Regions from separate parts of the Clostridium sp. SHJSY1 genome, predicted to be linked through region 2. Evidence: riboswitches for the same ligand, from Rfam matches in the RefSeq annotation. Region 2 holds a riboswitch; the other holds the start of a gene.

Region 1 (9,086 bases), on a different contig from region 2:
GGTGTGTAGTACCGTGTCCCATACAAATTAAAGCTTCATCTGATTTAACATAATGAAACTCATCAATAACAGCTGTAACAACTTTCTGATAATCCTCTGTAGTGGTTAGAAGAGGAGTACCTAATTTTACTGAATCAAAATAATGTTTATATTTATGTAAAGCTTCAATCATTAAATCATTTTCCACACCATTTATTATGTGAGTAGGTTGAACTAGCAAATCTTTAATACCATCTTCTCTCATTGCTTCCAATGCTTCAGATACAGTATTTATTTTAATACCATCTCTTTTTAAAATTTTCTTTATAATCATATTGCTTGTAAAAGCACGATAAACTTTATAGTTTGGATAGTTATTTTGTATATCATCTTCAATTGCTTTAATATTTTTTTCTCTTGTGTCATTATAGCTTGTGCCAAAGCTTACAACAAGAATTCCTTTTTCATTAATGTGTGACATAATTGCCTCCTATGTTAGTTAATATTTTCAATATATGATTGAAGTGTTTCTAGTGTTTTAGGAACTGGAAGAGAAGAATCTAGTATGTTTTTGCTGCATAGATTTTCAAATAGTTCTAAAATCACAGGCTTTTTCAAATTAGTTTTTAGTAAAAGTTCTTTATCTTTAAATATATCTTCAGGAGTATCTTTTCTTAAGATAGTTCCTTTGTGAAATAGAACTACTGTATCTGCCCATTTAAATGCATGGTCAACATCATGGGTAGAAATTATAACAGTTATTCCTTTATCACTTAATTTATTAATAATACCATAAATCATATCAGTATGTTTAGGGTCTAAAGCTGAAGCTGGTTCATCTAATAAAATTACTTCAGGTTCCATAACTAAGATATCAGCAATAGATACTTGTTTCTTTTGTCCACCACTTAAATTATGAGTTGGTTTTGAACGAAAAGGGTGTATATCTAAATCTTCAATTATATTTTCAACCTTTAAACGAGCTTCTTCTTCATTAATTCCTAAGTTTAATAATCCAAAGGATATTTCTTGAAAAATATTTGCGGAAAATAATTGGTTATCAGGATCTTGAAATACAATTCCAACTTTACTTCTCAAGTCAAGAAGACCCTTCCTTGAATAATTTATAGGTGAATTATTAAAGAATAAGCTTCCAGATTCAGGTTTATGTATTCCATTTAAACAAAGAAAAAAAGTAGATTTTCCTGATCCATTAGAGCCCATAACTGCAATTTTTTCTCCTTTAGAGATTTCAATATTAACATCCTTTAGTGCTTTTGAACCATCTTCATAGGTATAACAAAGATGTTCAGTTTTTATAATAACATTATCCATAGTCTGATTCTCCTTGAAATTTATACTAATATAGCAATAGCTAAAATAAATACTTCAATTAAGATTACAACTAAAATATCTTTTTTACATATATCATAAGTTTCATTTAATACATGAATTTCTCCATTATAGCATCTAGATTCCATTGAATCATAAAGCTTGGAAGCTTTTCTAAAGGATCTAATTAATAGTACAGAAAGCATTTGACTTATGCTATATAATGAAGTTTTAAAGTTTTTATTACTTAATCTAGATTTTTGTGAAGTTTGAATAGTTAGTGCAATATCTAGTAGAACAAAAATATATCTATAAATCAATAACATTAGTTCAATTATAATGAATGGGCAATGAATTTTTTTAAAAACACTAAGTAAATCTGTAAAAGGTGTAGTTAATGTTAAAAAATATAAACAAGAAATAGAACTAATGGCTGTAAGAATTAAATTTATAGTAAGAAATAGAGAATTACTACTTATAGCTAGATAATGACTTCCAATTTTCAATGAAAATAAATCTAATGGATATGTAGTAATATTAAATAGTATCGCAATTGAACTTAGGAGTAAAAATAAAAGAGGAACAGCTAAAAGTTTTAAATAATAAGTTAGAGAAATATTATTATAAATCAAAGTAATTGTTCCCATTAAAACTAAGGTAATTAAAGATACAATATTTGAACGAGCTATCACACAAATTAAAAGAATACCAATAGAAAAAAATGATTTAAGACTTGGATCTTTATAACGTAAATTTGAATTATATGCTAGTTTATCTATTGTTATCATTTTTATTTTCCTTTGCTAGTTTTGCTCGAGTCCTTAGAACACCTAAACCATAACCTAATATACCAGCGCCAATAGCAGCTTGAAGGCTGAATAATAATGATTCAGTTTCAGATCCAGGAGGTTCTAAAATAGGTGATGCCCAAGGCTTATAAGAAGGATTAATTTGAGATATAGTTTCTTCAGCTAAATCATCAGAGCCAGCAAAATCAGAATTTTTAACTAATATTAATGGAACTGTAGCAATAAGAATACAAATTAAGAGTAATATTATAATAGTCTTTTTTTTCCTCATTAATTTATACCCCCATTATTAAAATATCCAAGTTCACTAAGTTCAGATTTTGCGTAACTTTCAAGTCCCATTATGACAATAACAGTTAAAATTCCTTCAATAATAGCTAGTGGAATTTGGGTAATAGCAAATATACTCATAAAATTAATTAAGGATGATATAAATCCACCAACTTCTGATGGATAAGCAAGTGCTAGTTGAATAGAGGTAATACAATAAGTAAATAAGTCTCCTAAACATGCAGCTAAAAATATAGCAACCATCTTAGGCATTTTTACCTTTATTGATACTCTATAAATTATATAAGATAATATAGGACCAGCAATTGCCATTGAAAAAGTATTTGCACCTAAAGTTGTTAATCCACCATGAGCAAGTAATATTGCTTGAAATAGTAAAACTATTATACCTATAACACTCATTACAGTTGGTCCAAATAATATAGCTCCAAGACCAGTACCAGTAGGGTGAGAGCTGCTACCTGATACAGAAGGTATTTTTAGTGCAGAAAGTGTAAAACAGTAAGCACCAACCATAGCTAAAATTAAAAGTGTCTTTCTATGCTCATTAATAGTTCTTTTTATTGAAATTAGACCTAGTAATAAAAACGGAATACATAATGCACCCCAAAGTATGCAATATACAGGTGGCAGATACCCCTCCATTATATGCATAGCTTTTGTGCTTTGCCCAAAACCAAAAGTTATAGATATAATTATTGATAGCAATAAAAAGCTTTTTTCTTTTTTATTCATATAATTTCCTCCCTTTTTAAACGAAAAAAATCGCCCTTTGGGAGTATAAAAAGGCGTAACAAAATAGAGATGAACTCTATTCCATTATACAAAGTTATACTCCGTAACTTTATATAGTTGCGTATCAATAGGCAGGTCTTCTGACTTAGGCTTCAAAATAGCAATCTATCTTCCCATTATTAACAGTGATATATTTGACTACTACTATTCCATTACAGCGGCGGGACCGTATGGGATTTTCACCCATTTCCCTATTATCTCTATCTACAAAATATTATAGATGAGCACCTATTGATATTAAATTGTCCTATAAATTCTAGCATTAATACAGACAAGCGTCAATATTAGGAAGTTTTTTATTCTTATTTACTAAAATGTGATATTTGTTCATAATAGTACTTATAATAAAAGTTAATTTGGGAGGTAAGTATTTTGAAAAAACTTATTCATGGTGGAGATATATATAGTGAAAGAAATATTGATATGATTGTAGACTTCTCTGCTAATATAAATCCCTTTGGGTTACCAACTTCAGTAAAGGAAGCTATAGTAAATAATATAGATAATTATATGAATTATCCTGATCCATTATGCAGAGAATTAAGACAAGCTATAGCTAAATGTGAGTTTACACAAGTAGGCAATATTATTTGTGGCAATGGAGCAGCAGATATAATTTTTAAAGTAGTTCTTGCATTAAAGCCAAAAAAAACTTTATTAATAGCACCAACTTTTTCAGAATATGAAGAATCCATAAGATATATAGATGGAGAAATTAAATATTATAATTTAAAAGAAGATAAGGATTTTAATATAGAACAGGATATTTTAGACTATATTACACCAGATCTTGATATGATGTTTATTTGCAATCCCAACAATCCAACAGGTATTCCAGTTAAGTCAAAAGAGATGATTAAAATAGTTAAAAGATGTAAAGAAAATCATGTTATTTTAGTTGTAGATGAATGTTTTATAGATTTTCTAAAAGATGAAGAGCAATATAGTATTTCAAAATTTATTGAAAATTATAAAAATCTTATAATATTAAAAGCTTTTACAAAAATTTATGCTATGGCTGGAATAAGACTTGGGTATATGCTGTGTTCAAATGAAGGAATTTTAGATAAGATAAATGGAATTGGACAACCTTGGAGCGTTTCTACTGTAGCTAGTAAATGTGGTGTTGCTGCTTTAAATGAAGTGGAGTATGTAAAAAAAAGTAAGGAAAATATAGAGGGAAATAGGGAATACTTAATTGGTAAGTTAAAAGAACTTGGATTTAAAGTATTTAATTCAAAAGCTAATTTCATTTTCTTTAAATCAAAGGATAGAAACTTAGATTCTAAACTAGAGGGCCAAGGCATTTTAATAAGATCATGCAAAAATTATAAGAATTTAAGTGATGAATTTTTTAGAATAGCTGTAAAAAGTCAAAAAGATAATGAGTATTTAATTAGTTGTTTAGAAAATATAGGGAGCAATTTAGATGTCGGTAATAATGGTTGTAATTGATGGAGCATTAAGTTCTGATTATAGTGTATGTGAAAATATCAATAAAATTAAATTAGCTGGAATGATAAATAATACTCCAAAAGGAATGGAAACTAATAGTCTAACTTGTATAATGAATCTTTTAAAGATGCCTAAAGAAAAAATTCCTACAGGAAGGGCATATTTAGAAGCTATTGCAATAGGAGAAAAAATTGAAGAGAGTGATTTAATACTTAGATGTAATAACATAAAAATAGAAAAAGGTAGATTAATATCTTGCAATGAAATTATGAGTAATGTAATGGAAGACAAGAATTATAAATTAATAGATATGGGAAGTTATAAAAATTTGCTTATAGTTAAAGATGGAAGAAAGTTTTATAAATCATTAAAAACATTTCCACCTCATCAGAATATAGGTAAAAGAATAGAAGATATAATTCCGAGTTCTGGAAACATAGAGTTTACTAATTTTCTAAAAGATTTAATCTATAAATATAATTTATATCCTTGGGGAGAATCAATAAAAGAGAATTTTCCAAGTTTCTATAATTTACATAATATAAATGGAGCTATGATTTGTAAAACAGAAATAGTTAAAGGTATTGGAAAAGCTATGAATATGTATACTCCTGATTTGTTAGGAACAACAGCAGATATAGATACTGACTTAGAGATAAAAGCTAAAACAGCATTAAACTTATCTTTAAAATATGATTTTGTATTACTCCATATTAATGGGGTAGACGAAAGTGCACATAGGAGAAATATTAATGAAAAGCTAGACTTCATGAGAAAAATAGACTGTGAAGTCATTGGTCTTTTGATGAAAGAGTTAGATAAGGATAGTTCGCTTATAATAACATCAGACCATGGTACTAGTGAAGAAAGTGGTGCACATGTAAATACTTTTGTAAATTTTTATATTTATAATGATAATATAGAAAAAACAGAAAAGTGGATAAATACTTACTAATTCGTGGTAAAATGAACGATATTTTCATAGCATTAAAGTTAAATCATAAGACAATAATATTATTAAAATTGATTAGGAGGAATAATATTATGAGTCATAAAAAGTCAAGACAACAACAAAGTCAAGAAAGTGGAGGAAGCTCTGTTGCTAATGAAAGTGGAAATAACCCAAGAAAGAGTAAAAAGTCTGGGAAAAAATCAACAAGTAATGAAATAGATGATTAATTTAGGAGGAATAATGTTATGAGTCATAAAAAATCAAAAAATTCAGCTATTAATAGTTCAGCTCAAAATGTGGATACTGCATCTACTGGAAGTACAAGTGGAAAAGATAATAAAAAGAACAAAAAATCAGCAGTAAACAATCAATGGTCATAATTAAATGAGAGTGGAGAATTGAAAATGTTATATTAAATTTTCAATTCTCCACTAAATTATTAATATATATTCTATTAAAAAGTCTTAATTATTTGCAACTCTTTGTAATTCTGTTGTGAAAGCTAACAATTCTTCTATACTAGCATTAGTTTCTTCAATTGCAGCAGATTGTTGTTCTGTACTTGATAAAGTTGAATCTGCAATTTCTAAAGTCTTCTTTACAGAAGATTGAATTTCAGCAGTAAGATTTACAATTTGCATAGCTGTTTCCTTTGAATTATGAGATAAATTTCTAATTTCAGTAGCAACAACTCCAAAACCTTTTCCAACTTCACCAGCTCTAGCAGCTTCTATGGCAGCATTAAGTCCAAGCATTTTTGTTTGATCAGCAATGCTTTTTATTGAATCAAGGATTGTATTAATTTGTTCAGAAACTTTTTGAACATTTACAATTTCATTGTTTAAGGTTTGCTGATTTTCAGTAACAGTAATAGAGGCTGATGATAATTCTTCCATGGTTGCTGAAATTTGAGAGAAGCTGTCATTAATTTCACCAGACATATTCTTTACAATTGATTTATTATATCCGATTTGTGATAGAGAATTTGCAACTATGTATAACACTTCAGCTGCAGCTGTAATATTTTTTTCTGTTGTTAGCTTAATATCTTTAACTGCATCAGTATATGCATCTTCATTTACACCTATTTCTTTAGCAGTATTTCTATATAATTGTTCTTCAGGCTTTTTAGTTAAAATTTGTCCACCAAGTATTGTTCCTATTTGAGTTCCATTTACCATAATAGGAGCTGCAAAGTCTATAAGACCTGCATGACAAGTATATATATAAGGTTTTCCTGTCTTTGCAGCTTCTTCGCCACCTTTTTTATGGGATTCAGCACAACGATTAGTACCAGTTTTTGTAGATTGGGTAAGTTTAGCACAAAAATTAGTATAAGAACTTGGTTTAGTAACGGGGGTGCCATTAATGTCTACAGTAACACTTGCTATATCCATACTCTCAGCAAAGTTATCTTGAAACTTTTGTAAAATATTTATGTCTATAACATCTTGAAGTCTAATTTCTGATAAGTTTTTTGAATCATTTTGGTTCATATGTTTCCTCTCTTTCAAGTTATAGTTATTTATATTGTATTAAATTAGTTAATAAGTATTTGTGGTTACATAAAAAATAAGTTGTAAAAATAATAATAGAGAAGTGATTTTAATTAAATACAAAAAACACAAGAAATAAAAGGGAATTATAGGATTTAGACGATAAATAAATTATATAAAGTATTTTAAATAAACTCAATATATAAGTTTTGATAAAGTTTCTACATTTTACTATAAAGTTTCTTTGCTGCTAATACAGGAGATATATTTATTATTTCAATTAGACTTTGTATTATAATTTTAGCAGTTCGCATCCCCCCTAATAAAAATAATAGAAAATTGTGAAATTACTACAATAAACAATGAATTTTATGAATTATAGATTATATATAGCAAATAAATTAAGTTTGTGCATATTTAAAACATTGTCATAGTAGGATATACTAATATTATATGTATTTAAAATAAAGTGAAATTTTACATGCTAAGGAGAATGTTAGATATGAATAATGTACAAAAATTAAGAGAAGTAATGAAAAAATACAATTATGATTACTATATAATTCCAAGTGCTGATTCGCATCAAAGTGAATATACACCTGAATATTATAAAGGTAGATCATTTGTTTCAGGGTTCACAGGTTCTGCTGGAACTTTGTTTGTAGGAAAAGAGAAAGCGTTTTTATGGACTGATGGAAGATACTTCATTCAAGCAGAAAAAGAGTTAGAGGGTAGTGGCATAGAACTTATGAAGATGGCAACACCTGGTTATCCTACATTAGATGAATGGATAAAAGAAAATGTTAAAAAAGGCGAAGTATTAGCATTTGACAGTACTGTTATATCATCAAATGAATTGAAAAATTATAGAAAAATAGCTGAAGATACTAAGTTTGAAATCAAAATGGAAAAAGATTTGTTAGAAGAAGTTTGGGATAACAGACCAGGGATTCCAAAAGAGAAGATTTTTATTCATGAAGTTAAGTATTCAGGAAAGTCAACATTAGATAAGCTTACAGAAATAAGAAAAGAAATGAAATCTTTAGGTGGAGAAAATTATATTCTTACATCATTAGATGATATTGCATGGGCTTTTAATATAAGAGGAAATGACATACCATATAATCCAGTAAGTTTAGCTTATGCAATTATAACAGATAGTGAAGCTGTATTATATATAGATAATGAAAAAGTATTAAAAGATGTATACAAGGAACTTGTAGGACAAGGCGTTAAAATAAAAGAATATGCAGAGATATTCGAAGATGTAGAAGCAATAAAAAATACAGTAATAATTGATCCTACAAAAGTAAATGCTAAAATATATTCTTTAATTTCAAAAGAAGTAAAAATAATAGAACATTTAAATATAACTACATCATTAAAAGCTATTAAAAATGAAGTTGAAATAAAGAATATTGAAGTATCTCAAGTAAGAGATGGTATAGCTATGGTTAAGTTCATAAAATGGCTTAAAGAAAACATAGGTAAAACAAAAATTACTGAAATTTCAGCAGCAGATAAACTAGAAGAACTTAGATCAAAGGGTGAAAACTTTAAAGGGCTTAGCTTTAATACTATAGCAGGTTATAAAGACCATGCAGCTATGATGCATTATTCAGCTACAGAAGATAGTCAGTATGAATTAAAGGCAGAAGGAATGTTACTTGTAGATTCAGGGGCACAATATTTAGATGGTACAACTGATATTACAAGAACTTTTGTATTAGGTAAATTAACAGAAGAGGAAAAGAGAGACTTTACTCTTGTTTTAAAATCTCACATTGCATTAGCTTCAGCAACTTTCTTAAAGGGTGCAACAGGAGAAAACCTAGATACTTTAGCAAGAAGACCATTATGGGATTATGGAATGGATTATAAGTGTGGCACAGGTCATGGTATAGGATTCTTCTTAAACGTACATGAAGGGCCTCAAGGATTTAGACAAAAAGGAAATACTACAGTTCTTCAGCCAGG
Region 2 (9,086 bases):
ATCAAACTTGTAGATAGACCACATTTTCAATATACTTTTGGATTAAGCACAGAGCAACTTTTAGAAGGGGCAAGACCTTTCCGATAAATGTTATTTATTTAAAATATAATTGTGATGAATAAAACTTTAATTATTGAGTGAAAAAATAATTAGAATAAAGGTTTTAGTCTTCTTTTTTAGTATGTACAAAAGTTAATAAATCTTCTAACTTTAATAAAATAGGTTATACTTATGAAATAATAGGGGAAAACTTAATATTAATATTTCTTATATTTGTAAATTAGAAATTAAATTTTACAGTAGTAACTATTAATATCAATTGATAATAAACTTCATAAAACTAATCGTTGACTTTAAAGGGATTATGGATTATTATTAGTCTAATAAATATTTCAAATGAGAATATAAGTAAAATTTTGGGAGAGGTTTTGATGAATAATAAAACAAAGGTTGCAAGACTTTCAGTAATGTCAAATACAATTTTAATAGCTATGAAGTTAGCTGTAGGAACTATAACAGGTTCTGTAAGTATAATATCTGAAGCTATTCATTCCACCATGGATTTAATAGCAGCTATAATTGCCTTCTTTTCAGTTAGAATATCAGATATGCCTGCAGATGAAAATCATCCTTATGGACATGGAAAGGTTGAAAATATTTCTGGGGTTATAGAAGCGTTATTAATTTTTGTGGCTTCAATATGGATAATATATGAATCAGTTAAAAAGATTATATCTCCTAGTGAGGAAGTTGGATCATTTGCTCTTGGATTTATTGTTATGTTCATTTCTGCTGCTGTTAATTTTATTGTTTCAAGAAAATTATATAAAGTAGCTAAGCAAGAAGATTCAGTAGCATTAGAGGCTGATGCTCTTCATTTAAAAACTGATGTATATACGGCTTTAGGTGTTGGTGTTGGACTATTACTTATATGGGTAACAAAACTTGATTTTTTAGATCCTGTAGTTGCAATTTTAGTAGCTTTATTTATATTAAAAGAAGCATTTGATCTTTTGAAATCTGCATTTAATCCTTTATTAGATTATAAATTATCTGATCAAGAAATTAAAAGAATAGAGAGTTCTATTGCTAAATATAGTTCAATATATTGTGATTTTCATAATTTAAGAACAAGAAAATCGGGAAATATAAAGTATATTGATTTGCATCTGGTATTTCCAGAGAATATGTCTGTAAAATCAGCTCATGATATATGTGATAAAATAGAATATGATTTAGAATCTTCATTAAAAAAGACTGAAGTTATGATACACTTAGAATCATGTACAAGTGGTTGTGGTGAGTGTAACTATTCAAATAAAACAAATTGTAAAAATGATTAAATAATAAATAACTATAAAAAATCGTATTTAGTAATAATTACGATTTTTTTAGTTGATAAATTATCATTAGGGTAATTTAGATTTTGATAGAATTGTTGTTTATGTTAAAATATAGCATGTTAAGAAGGAGGAGACTTATGAAAAAGGTAAAAAAAATACTATCTCTATTAATAATGGTTCTATTTTCAGTATTTATAACCTCATGTGGGACAAGCAGTAATTTTAGTAATGAAGAGGATATTTCTGCAAAAGTTGATTCAAATAGTGACTTAGTAATACATTATATTGATGTTGGACAAGGCGATTCTGAATTAATTCAAGTAGATGGGAAAAACATTTTGATAGATGCTGGAGATAATAAAGATGATGCATATTATTATTTGAAAAAATTAGGTGTTACAACTTTAGATTACATAATAGCAACTCATCCTCATGAGGACCATATTGGAGGAATGGATAAAGTCATTGATGAGATGAACGTAGGAACTTTTTATGCTCCTAAGATAACAACAAATACAAAAACTTTTGAAAATATGGTTAATTCACTTAAAAAGAAAAATCTTCAAATGAAGGCTCCAAAAGTTGGTGAAGAGATAAATGTAGGAAAGGCTAAGTTAACTTTTTTAGCACCAAATGGAGATAATTATAAAGAATTAAATGACTATTCTATAGTAGTTAAAGTAACGTATGGAAGTAATTCATTTTTATTTATGGGAGATGCTGAAGAGTTAAGTGAAAGTGAAATTCTTAAAAATGGATTGGATGTAAGTACTGATGTGTTGAAGGTTGGGCATCATGGAAGCAATAGTTCTACAAGTAATAACTTTTTGAAAAAGGTAAGTCCAACATATGCCATAATAAGTGTTGGAAAGGATAATAAGTATGGACATCCAACAGATAGTACATTAAAAAAATTAAAATCTAAAAAAGTATTTAGAACAGATTTGAATGGAACAGTAAGGGCTTACTCAGATGGTAAAAAAGTATATGTTTATTCAGATAAAAAAACTAAAGAGGACACTAAGAGCAAGAAGACAAAGAATTAAGATTCACATTGACGTAGTATAAATTCAATACTATAATCAAATAAAAAGAATAAATTTAGTATAAACTATACTTAAGGGACAATCAAAAAATAACAAGTCAATCTGCCAGACTATTTTCCATCATCCTGTGTCAGCAGGTTGCCCTAATAGCCAGCTATGAGACCAATCTGCTTCCTTGACTGATGAAAAATATTCATGGCAAATTTGGACTCGTTATTTATTTTCATGTTCCTTAATTAGTATGGAATGCAAGTTCAATAGATTAATAGGGAAGTTGGGTGTAAATCCCACGCAAGTCCGTTGCTGTAAATAAGGAGTATGAGCTAATTTTTAGACCACTTTGAAAAATTTCTTGGGAAGGTAAGTTCATATGATGATCTATAAGCCAGAATACCTGCTTGTATTTTATTCAATAACCCTGCGGTTACCGGAGTTATATGTTTAAATTTATACAAAGAGATGTGGATATACCACTTTTTTGTAATACAATTTTGGAGAATATAGCTCTCATACATATAATACCATTGACCTAATTAATATTAGATTTAGTCTTATATTAAAGGGCAATGGTATTTTTTTATAAAAATATTTTGAGTATAGGTAGTGTGATATGGTAAAAGATGATGAAAAGTACATATACAAAAATAATAAAAGACTAAAATATGGATATACAACAGGATCTTGTGCAGCAGCAGCAGCTAAAGCAGCTACTATAATGCTTTTAAGAAATAATTTAATAAACAATATTGAACTTATGACACCCAAGGGAATGCTACTAAACTTACAAGTATTAGAGATAGAAAAAGGCAAAGATTATGTAAAGTGTGCTATTAAAAAAGACAGTGGAGATGATCCTGATGTTACTCATGGAATGTTAGTTTATGCTAAAGTGTCCCAAAATACTTGTGAAAAAATAGTTATAGATGGAGGCATTGGAGTAGGAAGGGTAACAAGAAAAGGATTAGAATGTCCAGTTGGTAGTGCAGCTATTAATAAAGTTCCATATAGTATGATTCATAATGCAGTTAAGGAAATTTGTGAGGAAAATGACTATCAAGGTGGTATAGATGTGGAGGTTTCTATTCCAGAGGGTGAAAAAATAGCTGAAAAAACTTTTAATCCTAGACTGGGTATAGTAGGTGGAATCTCTATTTTAGGAACAACAGGTATAGTTGAGCCTATGAGTGAAGCAGCACTTATTGATACCATTAGAGTAGAAATTAAACAGTTAGCAGCTAATGGAACTGAATATTTAGTAGTTACTCCAGGAAATTATGGTGAAAACTTTTTACATAATAATATGAAAATTAATATAAGCAAATCTGTTAAATGTAGCAATTTTATTGGAGATACTATAGATATAGCTAATGAGTTTAATCTTAAAGGAATTTTGCTTATTGGTCATATTGGAAAGCTTATTAAACTGGCTGGAGGCATTATGAACACCCATTCTAAAAATGCAGATGCCAGGATGGAGATAATTACTGCAAATGCTCTTTTAACAGGGGGGGAAGGTAGCCTCTTAAAGAAAGTTATGGGATGCATAACTACAGATGAAGCTTTGAATATCCTTGAAGAGGGAAAAATTAAGAATGAAACTATGAATCTTGTAATGGAGAAGATAGATTTTTATTTAAATAAAAGGGCAGATAAAAGACTATTAGTAGGAGCTATAATGTTTTCTAATGAACATGGGCTTCTTGGAGAAACAAAAGATGTAAAAGAAATATTAAATAAATTAGGCATATGGAGGGAAATAATAAGGCTCTGATGCGATGTATATTTTTTGTCAGACAAGGAAGTATGTTCACCTAATAGTGGGCTATTAGGTGAACATGCTGACAAAGTATGACAGAAAATAGACCAGCATGCTGACTTATTATTTTCTGGAATATGCCTCAGATGAGGGGGAACAAAAGTAATGGAAGGAAAATTATATGGAGTTGGAGTAGGACCAGGAGATCCAGAATTACTTACATTAAAGGCTGTAAAAATATTAGAAAGTAGTGATATTATTGCTATTCCAAGCACTAAGAAAGAAAGATGTGTTGCATATAAAATAGCAGTTCAATCTGTACCAAGTTTAGAAGAAAAAGAAATACTTTACATATCAATGCCTATGACAAAGGATAAAAATATATTAAAAAAGAGCCATGAAGAAGGGGCTAAAGCTATTATAGAAAAGCTTAATCAGGGAAAGAAAATTTCATTTATAACTTTAGGGGACCCAACAATTTATTCTACATATTTATATATTCATAGGCTTGTTTTGGGAGAAGGTTATGATACCGAGATAATAAGTGGAATTCCTTCTTTTTGTGCAGCAGCAGCTAGGATAAATGAGGGGTTAGTAGAAAACTCTGATGAACTTCATGTAATTCCAGCATCTTACCAAATTAGTGATGCTCTTAGTTTACCAGGGACAAAGGTACTTATGAAATCAGGTAAAAAGATGAATGAGGTTAGAGAAATTTTAAATAGTGTAAAATGTAATGCAGTTATGATTGAAAATTGTGGTATGGAAAATGAAAAAGTATATAGAGATATAAATGATATTAAAGATGATTCAAGTTATTATTCTTTAATAATAGTAAAGGAGAAATAGATGGTTAATTTTGTTGGAGCTGGCTCAGGGGCAGTTGATTTAATTACAGTTAGAGGACAAAAATTATTATCAGAGGCAGATGTAATTATATATGCAGGATCTTTGGTTAATCCAGAACTTTTAGAGTATAAAAAAGAAGGTTGTGAAGTACATAATAGTGCAAAGATGACTTTAGAAGAAGTTATTGAAGTTATTTTAAATGCTGAAAAAGAAAATAAAATGACAGTAAGATTACATACAGGTGATCCAAGTATTTATGGTGCTATCAGAGAACAAATGGATATATTAGATAAACATAATATAGAGTATAAAGTTTGTCCAGGAGTAAGTTCATTTTGTGGTGCAGCATCAGCCTTAAACTTAGAATATACACTGCCAGACGTATCTCAAACAGTAATAATTACTAGAATGGCTGGAAGGACTGGTGTTCCTGAGAAAGAAGAGATAGCAAAACTTGCAACCCATAATGCAACTATGGTTGTTTTTTTAAGTACAGGTTTATTAGAAAAGCTACAAGAAAGATTAGTAGTTGGTGGGTATAAAGAAGATACCCCTGCAGCAATAGTTTATAAAGCTACTTGGGATGATGAGAAGGTAGTAAGATGTACTGTAAGAACTTTAGCTGAATCTGCAAAGGAAAATGGAATAACAAAAACAGCACTTATTATTGTTGGAGATGTTCTTAACTCAGAGTATAGCCGTTCAGATTTATATAATCCAAAGTTTACTACTGAATTTAGAAAAGGTATAGAGTAGTGGAAATATCATTAATTAGTTTTACTCAAAAAGGGAGTTTATTAAATAAGAAATTAAGCTGTAGTTTGAGTGAACTTGGATATAATTGTGAGTCTTTCACAACTTATAAATCAGCTGAAGAGCTTGAATTATTTTCTTTGAAAAATGGATTAAAGAATTGGACAGAAGAACATTTTTATAAAAAAGAGGCAATTATATTTATAGGAGCTATAGGGATTGCAGTAAGAGCCATAGCACCTTTTGTTAAGTCAAAAACAACAGATCCAGCTATAGTTGTTATAGATGAATTAGGGAAGTTTACTATTCCTATTTTATCTGGACATATAGGTGGAGCAAATTCTTTAACAGAGAAAATTTCAAGTATTTTAAATTCAACTCCAGTAATAACTACAGCAACAGATATTAATGATAAGTTCTCAGTTGATGTTTTTGCAAAGAAAGAGAATCTTTATATAAGTGATATGACTATGGCAAAGAAGATTTCTAGTGAAATTTTGGATAATGTGGATATAGGTGTAGCTAGTGATTATAAAATAAAAGGTAAAGTGCCTAAAGAACTCAAGATTTTAGAAAATGGTGAAATTGGAGTTTGTATCTCAGTACAAAGGAAAAGTCCTTTTGTAAATACTCTAAATTTAATTCCTAAGATTTTGACTTTAGGGATTGGTTGTAGAAGAGATACAAGTATAGACAAAATAGAAAATCTTGTTATGAAAGTTTTAGATGAAAATAATATTTCAATTAGTGCAGTTAAAAATGTAGCAAGTATTGATTTAAAAAAAGATGAAAAGGGACTAATTCAATTTGTAGAAAAGTATGGATTTAAGTTTATAACATATACTGCTGATGAATTGAATGCATTGGAAGGTAATTTTAGTGAGTCTACCTTTGTTAAAAGTGTTACTGGTGTAAGTAATGTATGTGAAAGAGCAGCAACACTTGGCAGTAATAATGGGAAATTAATAATAAAGAAGAGAGCAGAAAATGGCGTTACAGTTGCCATATCTGAAGAAGATTGGAGTGTAAGTTTTGAATAAATTATATGTTGTTGGAATTGGACCAGGTGAATATGAGCAAATGACAATTAAAGCTATAAATGCTTTAAAAGAAAGTGAAGTTATTATTGGGTATACAGTTTATGTTGATTTAATTAAAAATCATTTTGGAGATAAAGAATTTTTAACTACACCTATGAAAAAGGAAGTTGATCGTTGCATCCTTGCTTTTGAAGAAGTACAAAAAGGTAAAAATGTTTCATTAGTATGTAGTGGAGATTCTGGAATATATGGAATGGCAGGATTAATACTAGAAATAGGTGAAAAGTATGAAGGTGTAGAGGTTGAAATTATACCTGGAATCACAGCAGCCTCAAGTGGAGCAGCTGTTCTTGGAGCACCATTAATACATGATTTTGCTGTTATTAGTTTAAGCGATTTACTAACTCCAATGGAAAAGATTGAAAAGAGATTACAATGTGCTGCAGAAGCTGATTTTGGAATTTGTTTATATAATCCTTCAAGTAAAAAGAGACATGATTATCTGCAAAAAGCTTGTGATATTGTATTAAAATTTGCAAGTGAAGATACAGTTTGTGGAGTTGTTAGAAATATAGGAAGAGAAGGTGAAGCTATGGAAGTTATGTCACTTAAGGAATTAAGAGATAAAGAAGTAGACATGTTCACTACAGTTTATATTGGTAACTCTCAAACAAAGAATATAAATGGTAAAATGGTAACTCCAAGGGGATATAAAAATGTATAATATCCTTGTTTTTGCAGGAACTACTGAAGGAAGAGAAATAATTAGTTATCTTGTTAAAAATAATATAAATGTTTATGCTTGTGTTGCAACAGAATATGGTGAAAAACTTCTTGTAGATGGAGATAATATAAAAGTTTCCTCTAAACCATTAAATGAAGAGGAAATGGTAAGTTTAATGGAAAGAGAAAAGTTTGATTTAGTCATAGATGCAACTCACCCTTACGCAGTTGAAGTTTCAAAAAATGTAATTTCAGCTTGTAAGGTCACTAAAACAGAGTATTTAAGATTAATACGTAGTAGTGAACAAGGAGTATTAAGTGAAAATATTGTTTATGTAAATTCTGTGGATGAGGCTGTGGATTATTTAAAAGAAACTGTTGGTAATATTTTTGTTGCAACAGGAAGCAAGGAGTTAGCTAAGTTTGCAGCTATAGATAATTATAAGGAAAGAATCTATGCAAGAGTTTTATCAACAACTAAGGTTGTTGATGAATGTACGAGGCTTGGCTTTGAAGGTAAGCATTTAATCTGTATGCAAGGACCATTTAGTGAAGAGCTAAATTATGTGATGTTAAAGCATACATCAGCAAAATATATGGTTACTAAAGAATCAGGAAAAGTTGGAGGATTTAGTGAAAAGGTATTGGCTGCAAGTAAAGCAGGTGCAAAATCTATAGTAATAGGTAGACCAATGGAGGAAGAAGGGTTTTCTTACTCAGATACTGTAAAAATTATAAACAAAAGATTTTTAGTTAATAAGCCTAAGAGAAAAGTTTATTTAGTCGGAATTGGAATGGGAAGTTTAGATTCTTTAACTAGAGAAGGGCAGAAAGCATTTAAAGAAGCAGATGTAATTATTGGAGCTAAAAGGATGTTAGAAGCTTTAAAGAGCTTTAATAAGCCAACTTTTAATTCATACAAATATGATGAAATAGTTAATTTTGTTGAAGATCACTTAGAATATAATTCAATTGCAATTGCTTTATCTGGTGATATTGGATTTTTTAGTGGAGCAAAGAGTTTGTTAGAAAAATTAAAAGACTATGATGTACATACTGTTAGTGGAATATCTTCTCTTTCATATTTTTGCTCAAAGCTCAGTACGTCTTGGGATGATGTTAAACTTTTAAGTTTGCATGGAAGAGAAGAAAATTTCTTAGATGCAGTAAAGCATAACAAGAAAACATTTCTATTACTTGGAGGAGATTATAGTCCCAAAAAGATATGTGAAGAGTTAGTAGAGTATGGTTTAGGAAATTTAGAGGTAGCTATTGGAGAAAATTTATCCTATGAAAATGAAAAGATACATAAAGGATTAGCAAGAAGTTTTATTTCACAAGATTTTGATTCACTTAGTGTAATGCTTATAGATAATGATAAGTTTATAGATAGTTCAGCTACTCATGGATTAACAGATGAAGAATTTATACGTGGTGAAGTCCCAATGACAAAAAGTGAAGTAAGAGCTATTTCTATCTCTAAAATGAGTTTAAAGGAAGAGTCTATTGTTTATGATATAGGGGCTGGAACAGGTTCTGTTTCTGTAGAAATGGCTTTAAGGGTTGGCAAAGGAAA

What was found. A riboswitch is a leader RNA that binds a small molecule or an ion and turns the genes downstream of it on or off. The one in region 2 is predicted to bind cobalamin.
Region 1: another riboswitch for cobalamin. It lies ahead of NNC19_RS21290 (energy-coupling factor ABC transporter permease); the one in region 2 lies ahead of cbiD (cobalt-precorrin-5B (C(1))-methyltransferase CbiD).

The regions. Positions count from the first base shown of each region.
Region 1 covers NZ_JANDMF010000066.1:15,344-24,429, reverse strand. The annotation lists gene NNC19_RS21310 (sirohydrochlorin cobaltochelatase) at 1-460, opposite strand, end outside; gene NNC19_RS21305 (ATP-binding cassette domain-containing protein) at 475-1,314, opposite strand; gene cbiQ (cobalt ECF transporter T component CbiQ) at 1,335-2,099, opposite strand; gene NNC19_RS21295 (energy-coupling factor ABC transporter substrate-binding protein) at 2,083-2,391, opposite strand; gene NNC19_RS21290 (energy-coupling factor ABC transporter permease) at 2,391-3,146, opposite strand; cobalamin riboswitch at 3,259-3,453, opposite strand; gene NNC19_RS21285 (histidinol-phosphate transaminase) at 3,579-4,661, shown strand; gene NNC19_RS21280 (alkaline phosphatase family protein) at 4,636-5,616, shown strand; gene NNC19_RS21275 (hypothetical protein) at 5,706-5,840, shown strand; gene NNC19_RS21270 (hypothetical protein) at 5,859-5,993, shown strand; gene NNC19_RS21265 (PocR ligand-binding domain-containing protein) at 6,078-7,109, opposite strand; gene NNC19_RS21260 (aminopeptidase P family protein) at 7,603-9,086, shown strand, end outside.
Region 2 covers NZ_JANDMF010000027.1:26,019-35,104, reverse strand. The annotation lists gene NNC19_RS12925 (peptidoglycan-binding protein) at 1-87, shown strand, start outside; gene NNC19_RS12920 (cation diffusion facilitator family transporter) at 432-1,343, shown strand; gene NNC19_RS12915 (MBL fold metallo-hydrolase) at 1,481-2,389, shown strand; cobalamin riboswitch at 2,623-2,806, shown strand; gene cbiD (cobalt-precorrin-5B (C(1))-methyltransferase CbiD) at 3,000-4,160, shown strand; gene cobI (precorrin-2 C(20)-methyltransferase) at 4,311-4,994, shown strand; gene cobM (precorrin-4 C(11)-methyltransferase) at 4,995-5,750, shown strand; gene NNC19_RS12895 (cobalt-precorrin 5A hydrolase) at 5,750-6,787, shown strand; gene cobJ (precorrin-3B C(17)-methyltransferase) at 6,780-7,511, shown strand; gene cobK (precorrin-6A reductase) at 7,504-9,086, shown strand, end outside.